2 regions of the Anaerobacillus sp. 63XJN7_4_ISO-PGPR-S23-413 genome follow, and region 1 is predicted to be linked to the other one. Evidence: predicted binding sites of a transcription regulator. Region 1 holds the regulator's gene; the other holds the start of a gene.
The links. Region 1 encodes NrdR, which represses ribonucleotide reductase genes. Its sites were predicted from a motif close to AACACNATATATNGTGTT; they were not measured.
Positions count from the first base shown of each region.

Region 2: the regulator NrdR is predicted to act here: its motif matches at 1,437-1,454, upstream of AC0VYO_RS14225 (vitamin B12-dependent ribonucleotide reductase).

Region 1 is NZ_CM149688.1:3,007,784-3,012,201, reverse strand. It holds gene AC0VYO_RS15910 (glyceraldehyde-3-phosphate dehydrogenase) at 1-77, shown strand, start outside; gene speD (adenosylmethionine decarboxylase) at 584-973, shown strand; gene AC0VYO_RS15900 (cytosolic protein) at 1,126-1,515, shown strand; gene nrdR (transcriptional regulator NrdR) at 1,589-2,047, shown strand; gene AC0VYO_RS15890 (replication initiation and membrane attachment family protein) at 2,121-3,467, shown strand; gene dnaI (primosomal protein DnaI) at 3,483-4,415, shown strand.
Region 2 is NZ_CM149688.1:2,687,996-2,692,413, reverse strand. It holds gene AC0VYO_RS14235 (rhodanese-like domain-containing protein) at 1-34, opposite strand, end outside; gene AC0VYO_RS14230 (lipoate--protein ligase family protein) at 333-1,163, shown strand; gene AC0VYO_RS14225 (vitamin B12-dependent ribonucleotide reductase) at 1,568-4,132, shown strand.

The sequences.
Region 1 (4,418 bases):
GTTACTCATGCCGAGTTGTTGATATGGCGAAGTATGTGGGAGAAAGAATACCCGAGAGATTGAAAGCAATCGTATAGAAAGTGGGAGAAGAGGCGGTATATCACCGCTTCTTTTTTTATAAGCTTGTGTTATTGATAGCTCGATTTTTGTTCGAATCAATGGGTTGACACAGCGCGTAAATACTACAAAAATCAACAAGGCTCGTTAATATAGTCGGTATGTAAAATAACGTAATGATAGTACTCGTGAAATTCACATCTTAGTTAAAGGAGCAGTTAACGATAAACCAAATATATTTGAATGATTGAATCATACTACAGTTAATAGGATAAAATTAGTCATATAAGAATATAATGAGCTTTAATGCTCAATAACGACGAACTAACAAAAAGGTTCTTTAATTTATTCTTGCAAATCTATTTTAAAAGCCTTATACTATTTTTCGTGAACTTCTTTTATAGCAATTTGGCATTGAAAACTACTTAAAGGGTTAGGACCTCATCGGACTAACTTTCCCCCGTGGTGGATTTTCGATACCGCATGCTAATCAATGCATGAGTAAATTTAAAGGGGGAATTTTGCTATGGATACAATGGGTCGTCACGTCATTGCTGAACTATGGGGCTGTGACATTGAAAAATTAAACAACATGAAATTTATTGAAGAAACATTTGTTGAAGCTGCTCTTAAGTCCGGTGCTGAGGTTCGTGAAGTTGCATTTCATAAATTCGCTCCACAAGGCGTTAGTGGTGTTGTTATTATTTCTGAATCACACTTAACGATTCACAGTTTTCCTGAACATGGTTATGCAAGTATTGATGTATATACTTGTGGAGATCTTGATCCGAACGTTGCGGCTAACTATATTGCTGATGCTCTCGGTGCAGATTCACGAGAAAACATTGAACTTCCTCGAGGCATGGGTCCGGTCAAACCTAAAGTTAGAGAAGAACAGTCAGCGTTTACTTCATAATAATACAATGATTGAAAAGGGTGCTCAGTGCACTCTTTTTTTATATTCACTAAGAAGACATCTCGCTTTTCCTATCGGTCCTATTCCTTTCAATGTGATTGATTTATCAGTCATTTATTGCTATTCTTAAAAAAAATAGAGGAGGACCTGGGGTGGGAATAAAAGAATTTTTTAGCAACCGTTCTGAAACTGGGGAAAGACATCCGAATGATGCTCTTAAAACCCATTATTTTAAAGCGACAAAGGAACAGGCTTTTACAGAAGCGAAAGCCGTCCTTCAACAACACTATAAAGGTGAAATCGTTACGAATTCTCCGGAGCGTGGAGAATTTGTTTTTCAAGTGAAAGGTCCTAAAAAGGCCCTTATTGTTGTAACAGTTGTCACGGTTCGTGCTTATAGAACTGCCGTTGATTTCTCTGTTTCAACAGAGACGCCACTTCCAGTTGATTTCGGATACAGTAAGAAAGTCATTGCAACCATTTATAATGATTTAAAAAAGAAACTTACGTTAATCGGAACAGGGATTTCTGAGCAGTTTTAAGGGTAGGTGTGTCATGACACATTTTATGCTAAAATAGTAGTAGAAATCTTGTTCGTTTAGTGGAGATGATCTTATGCGTTGTCCCAACTGCAATCACAATGGTACAAGGGTGCTTGATTCTCGGCCGGTTCACGAGGGCCGTTCGATTCGTAGGCGCCGTGAGTGTGAATCGTGTACGTATCGATTTACGACATTTGAAACAGTTGAAGAAATACCGCTTATTGTAGTGAAAAAAGAAGGAACTAGAGAAGAGTTTAGCAGGGATAAAATTCTTAGAGGTTTAATTAAAGCCTGTGAAAAAAGGCCTGTTCCACTTGAAACTCTAGAAACAATTGTTAATGAAATCGAACGTGATCTTCGTAATCAGGGAGCTTCCGAGATCAGTAGTGATGTTGTGGGAGAGCTTGTTATGGATCAGCTGGCAAAGGTTGATGAAGTTGCTTATGTTCGATTTGCTTCTGTCTATCGTCAATTTAAAGATATTAATGTCTTTATCCGCGAATTAAAAGAATTAATTAACAGAGCAGAATAACAAAGGGGGAGCTTCGCGTAAGCTCTTTTTTTGTACGGTTTCAAAAATTATGAGGAATACAAAGGTGAAGCATATGCATTGGAAAGAACTTCTTCCTGTTGATACGCTTCAGATTGAAGCATCCGGACTTTTGCACGAGTATGATCGAAGAGTACTAACATTGTTATATCAACCTTTAATCGGGGCTCCGGCCTACAGTCTTTATATGACTCTCTGGAGTGCTCATGAGCAGCAGAATCATTTTGTTACAACAATGACTCATCATAATTTGCTACTTATGATGAGATGGGATTTGAAGAGAGTACTTGAAGAGAGACGTAAATTAGAAGGAATTGGCCTGTTGAAAACATATGTAAAAGACAGTGGAGATCCTAGACATTTTACTTATGAATTGCAAGCTCCTCTCACACCGGAACGCTTCTTCAATGATGGCGTACTGAATATTTATTTATTCAATCGATTAGGACGTAATCGATACAATGATCTAAAAAAGCACTTCACAGTGGAAAAGGCAGATCTAGCTGAGTATAGTGACGTGACTGCATCATTTAATGAAGTATACGATTCTCTTCACCCGTCTGAAATGACTGGTATGAGCGAAGTAGAAGAGGAAGTAACGATAGAGAAACGTGATGAAAATAAAGGCCTTGTTTTTACTTCTTCGCAATTCGACTTCGATATGATGAAGCAGCACATTTCTGATATGATTGTCACTGAGAAAATGTTTACAGAGTCTGTTAAGAAAACGATTGAGCGACTTGCTTTTGTGTATAAAATTGAACCATATGAAATGGGCCGGATTGTGGAACAAGCTGCAATTCACCATGACGAACTTTCTGATGATCTACTGCGCAAGGAAGTAAGCAGTTGGTTCGCGCTTGAAAATCGTGGCAAAGTGCCTGCTCTCCAATATAGAAGTCAACCTGTTTCTTTACAAGAGTTTCATAAGAAAGAACCTGAGACAGAAGAAGAGAAAGCGGCGCAGAGATATGAACAGATGACGCCATATGATATTCTTCAGCGGGCAGCTGAAGGGGGAAAACCTTCTGAAGCAGATATGAAGCTTGTGGAGCGAATAATGGATGAACAAAAGCTGACTCCTGGTGTTATGAATGTCTTACTTGATTTCATTCTAGAAACGCAGGATAAGAAGTTATCGAAGAATTATGTAGAAAAGTTTGCGAGTCACTGGGCAAGGGCAAGGGTAAAGACAGTAAGAGAAGCAATGAACCTTGCCATTAAAGAGCTTCAGCAACCGGCCAAGAAAAAAACAGGCTCTTCCAATCGTGGGAAACCTGCCGCTAGAAAAGACAAAGTGCCTGAATGGATTTCAGATCAAAAAGAACCGGATATGTCTCATGAGGAGCGATCTGAGAAACAGGATCAGCTTAAAAAGATGCTAAGTAAATATAAGAAATAAGCGGGGTGAACAAGAATGGAATCAATCCAGGAATCATTTAACAAGATGCCAGGCAATAAGAAATTCCAGGAACAGTACCAAGAGATGAAGAAGGCTATTATGGCCGATGAAGATATTCGTGCATTTATTGAAGAGCATGACGAGGTCGATGACAAAATAATTGATAGAAGTCTTGCAAGACTATATGAATATACAACACAAGCAAAGCGATGTGAAGGATGCCCTGGTCTCTCGAACTGCATTAATATGATGGAGGGGTACGAGCCTGAGCTATTTATTAATCGTTCGGTGATTGATATTCGCTACAACCGTTGTCCAACAAGAATTGAAGATGATAAGAACAAAAAGCGTAATCAGATGATTCAAAGCTACTATATTCCGAAAGAAATTCTTCAGGCTACCTTCGCGGATTTGGATGATGAAGATCCTGTTAGAATTGAAGCGATTGGGACGGCGATTCAATATGTAGAAGATTTCGTTCCTGGTGAAACCACTAAAGGGCTTTATATTCATGGAGGTTTTGGGGTAGGGAAAACGTTTATTCTCGGGGCTATTGCAAACCAGCTGGCGAAAGAAAAAGGGGTTCGTTCTCAGTTTATTTATACTCCGGATTTCTTCCGTCAAATGAAAAGCGCCATTCAAGATCAATCTATTGATGAAAAGCTTGATTATTTAAAAGAAACACCGCTCTTGATACTTGATGATATTGGAGCGGAAAATATCTCAAGTTGGGTACGAGATGATATTCTTGGAGCTTTATTACAATATCGTATGACTGAGGGGTTACCAACTCTGTATTCATCTAACCTGGACTATGCTTTGCTTGAAGATCATTTAGCTTATTCCCATAAAAGTGGAATTGAAGAAACGAAAGCTAAGCGGATTATGGAGCGAATTAAGCACTTTACCACGCCTGTATTTTTAGAGGGTAAAAATAGACGAGTTTAAAGT
Region 2 (4,418 bases), 320 kb from region 1:
TGATCGCGACGAGTATTGCGATAATCCATTCCATAAACTTTGTTACACCCTTTCAAGTAAAATCGACAACTTTAAGTTTACACGTCTTTTCGGCTTTCCGCAAAAGAAAAAAGGAATAACTATAAAAAGAATAGGTAGTATTCAGTAATTAAATCAAATTTGTTCTAAATTAGTTGGGATAGAGGAGATTCGCCTATACTCGAAAGATCGAAAAACCAATAATGTTCAAGACATAGCTAAAATAATTGAGAGTGTTCATTGGTCATCCATTTTCTCCTCTGCTAGAATAGGGAAGGTGTTAGAAAACTGACAGTGATAAAGGAGTTCCGAAAATGAAGCAATGGGCATTTATTGATTCGGGAGAACGTTCTCCAGCTTATAACATGGCACTTGATGAAGCATTATTGAAATGGCATAGTGATGGGACTATCCCCCCTGTTATTCGATTTTACGGGTGGAATCCCCCAACACTTTCAATTGGTTATTTCCAGCGTATCGAACGTGATATTAATATGGATGCTGTAGAAAAAAATGGTCTAGGGTTTGTGAGACGCCCTACTGGTGGAAGAGCTGTCCTTCATGATCAGGAAGTGACTTATAGCGTTATTGTCTCTGAAGATTATCCAGACATGCCCTCAACCGTAACAGAAGCGTACCGGGTTATTTCAGAAGGGTTATTGATTGGTTTCAGAAAACTTGGATTGAATGCTTATTTCGCTGTTCCTGAAACGGATGCAGAGAAAGAAGAGCTACGTGCACCAAGATCGGGTGTATGTTTTGACTCTCCATCCTATTATGAACTTGTTGTAGAAGGGCGAAAAGTCGCTGGGAGCGCTCAAACCCGTCAAAAAGGTGTCATTCTCCAGCATGGATCGATTCTTCTTGACATTGATGAGGACCAATTGTTTGATTGTTTCAAATTTAAAAATGAACGGATACGTGAGCGGATGCAGCGAGGTTTTAGAAAAAAGGCTGTAGCTATTAATGCACTCCGTGAAACTCCTGTATCGATATCAGAAGCGGTTAAAGCTTTTTATGATGGTTTTCAACAGGGGCTTGATATTGAATTGGTTCCATATCAACTAACGGATGAACAAGAGTCCTTTGTTGTTCAAATAGCAGAGGAGAAATACGCTAGCAAGGAATGGAATTTTAGCAAATAAGCACCTTCGTTGGGTGCTTTTTCCTATTGACTTAACAAGAACAAATGTTCTAATCTTAATCATGGTCTGTTAACTAATTAATTTTTGTCTCCTATGTTAAAAAGGCAGAGTGTGGAAAAATGTGCAATAGACAAAATTCCTCTTTTTTCTCTATTCTTCTAATCTAACCTTTATTTATCGAGGAAAACCTTTCATTTTCACTGGATTTGAAAGTTGACAAATCGCTAAAGTATTCGCTCTTTTACTATATGTAGTATTGATTGAAGAATTCTGAACACTATATATGGTTAAAAATGATTGTCTGGTTCGTGTACATGTGCTACTATTAATCAAGACGATTTATCATAGCTACATACATCTAGAGATGCTCTTAAGTGTATAAATGTCGAAACGGAGGGGTTTATATGACAATACAAACCAATGAAAAAAGAAGATCTATTAACATTGAGCAGTTGAATAAGGATATTGAAATGTTTGCGCAGGTTCATCCGATTACAGAGGATATGCATCTAACTCACAAAGGTGTTAGTCGTCTTGTGATGCTTGACCGCTATGCATTTAAAGATACAGAGAAAAAGACATTACAAAAAGGTGATTTTGTTGTCTTAACGATTAAAGAAGATCCAAAATTTCCAGCAAGAGGTCTTGGGTATATTGAAGAATTCGATCTTCAATCTAAGAAAGCAACTGTAGCTGTTCATGAGGATTACGTTGGCGTTTTAGACACAGAAGAAGAAAGAGAATCAGGTATTATTGTCCGTTCGTTGGATGTCATAGAAAAGCCCTTGGAAGTATATTATGAGCAAATTGCTCGTCGTAATGCACGTGGTCTTGCTGATGTAGAGAAAACAGATGGGGAAAAGACATATTGGGAAGATCGTTTCTATAAAGAACTTTCATCAATGAACTTTGTTCCTGCAGGACGTGTGCTTTACGGAGCTGGAGCTGATACGGAAGTGACGTACTTTAACTGTTACGTTATGCCGTTTCCACAGGATTCAAGAGAAGGTATTTCTGAACACCGTAAACAAGTAATGGAGATTATGAGTCGAGGTGGTGGAGTAGGAACGAACGGATCTACACTTCGTCCTAGAAACACGCTTGCTAGGGGTGTGAATGGTAAATCATCAGGTTCGGTTTCATGGCTGGATGATATTGCAAAGCTGACGCATCTAGTGGAGCAAGGTGGCTCAAGACGTGGGGCCCAAATGATTATGCTCGCTGACTGGCATCCTGATATTATTGAATTTATCATTTCAAAAATGCAGAATCCACGCATTCTTCGTTTCCTTATGGAGAATACAAAGGATGAACAAATTAAGAAACTTGCAGAAGATAAGTTGAAATTCACACCGCTCTCAGAGTCGGAAAGATCTATGTACCAAAGTATCTTAAACTACCGTAGTATTCCCGGAACAGGTGGCTTTGAAGAAAAAGTGATGCAGGATGCGCAGGATAAGCTTGCAACGGGTGGAACGTATTCTGTCCACAATCCTGACTTCTTGACTGGTGCAAACATCTCGATTTGTTTAACTAAAGACTTTATGGACGCGGTTGAAAATGATTCTGAATATGAACTTCGATTCCCGGATGTAGAGAACTATACGAAAGAACAAATGGCACTTTATAATGAGAACTGGCATGAATCAGGGGATGTACGTGACTGGGAGAAGCAAGGCTTTCCAGTAAGAACTTATCGTAAGGTTCAGGCAAAAGAGCTGTGGGATTTAATTAATATTTGTGCTACTTACTCTGCAGAGCCAGGTATCTTCTTTATTGATAATGCAAATGAAAAAACAAACGCAACTTCTTACGGTCAAAAAGTTGTCGCTACTAACCCATGTGGTGAGCAACCATTAGCACCTTACTCTGTATGTAACCTAGCAGCAGTGAACCTTGCTGAGATGGCTAATAAGGAGACAAAGACTGTTGATTTCGATAAGCTGAGAGAAACGGTTGAAGTTGGCGTACGCATGCAAGATAACGTTATTGATGCCACACCTTACTTCTTAGAAGAGAATGAGAAGCAAGCTCTTGGCGAACGTCGAGTAGGACTAGGAGTAATGGGGCTACATGACCTTCTTATATACTGTGAAACAATATATGGATCAGAAGAAGGGAATAATTTAACAGATCAGATTTTTGAAACAATTGCTACAACAGCTTATCGTGCTTCTGTGGATCTTGCTAAAGAAAAGGGAAGCTTCCCTTTCCTTGAGGGTGAAACAGTTGCGGAAACAAATAGATTACGTGAAGCATTTGTTAACACAGGTTATATGCAACAAATGCCAAATGACCTACGCGACAGCATTATGGACTATGGTATACGTAATTCACATCTTCTAACAGTTGCGCCTACTGGTAGCACTGGCACGATGGTAGGGGTTTCTACCGGTCTTGAGCCTTACTTCTCTTTCTCTTATTACCGTAGTGGACGACTTGGTAAATTTATCGAAGTAAAAGCAGATATTCTTGCAGAGTACTTTGAAAGAAACCCAGAAGCTGATACAGAAAACCTTCCGGAATGGTTCGTTTCAGCAATGGAGCTCGCACCAGAAGATCATGCTGACACTCAGTGCGTTATTCAACGCTGGGTTGATAGCTCGATTTCAAAAACTGTTAATGCTCCAAAAGGGTATTCAGTGAAACAAGTGGAAGCAGTTTATGAGCGTCTATATAATGGAGGAGCCAAAGGCGGTACCGTTTATGTAGATGGTAGCCGTGATTCTCAGGTTCTAACTCTTAAAGCAGAAGAAAATTCATTTGAACAGCTTGAGTTTGAAGATGGCATGCAAGAAAAGAAGCAAGTAGTACTAGTTGACACGATTACAGATCTACGCTCTACAGACGTTACAATCGGGTCTGAAGTAGGTAATACGTGCCCTGTTTGTCGAAAGGGTCAGGTAAAGGAAATGGGTGGTTGCAATACTTGTGATAATTGTGGTGCACAGCTGAAGTGCGGACTTTAATAGCTAACTGATGTAAGGGAAGGATAGACGGAAACGTTTATCCTTCATCTTTTTGTGCGTAGATTAGGGACATTTTTCGCAAGTGCTGTTGGGGTGTTCAAGTGACTTTGTATTTTATCCACTAATTTACAAAACCGATTAAATGAAATATGATATAATATCTGCTCTACATAAGAGTATTAGAACTGAGTTAATGCAGTTAATAGAAGCTTATGGAACCTTTCCTTGTATCCGCCCATACTATGGTGTATGCTTTTATTAACTGGCTTAAATGGAATAAAAGATG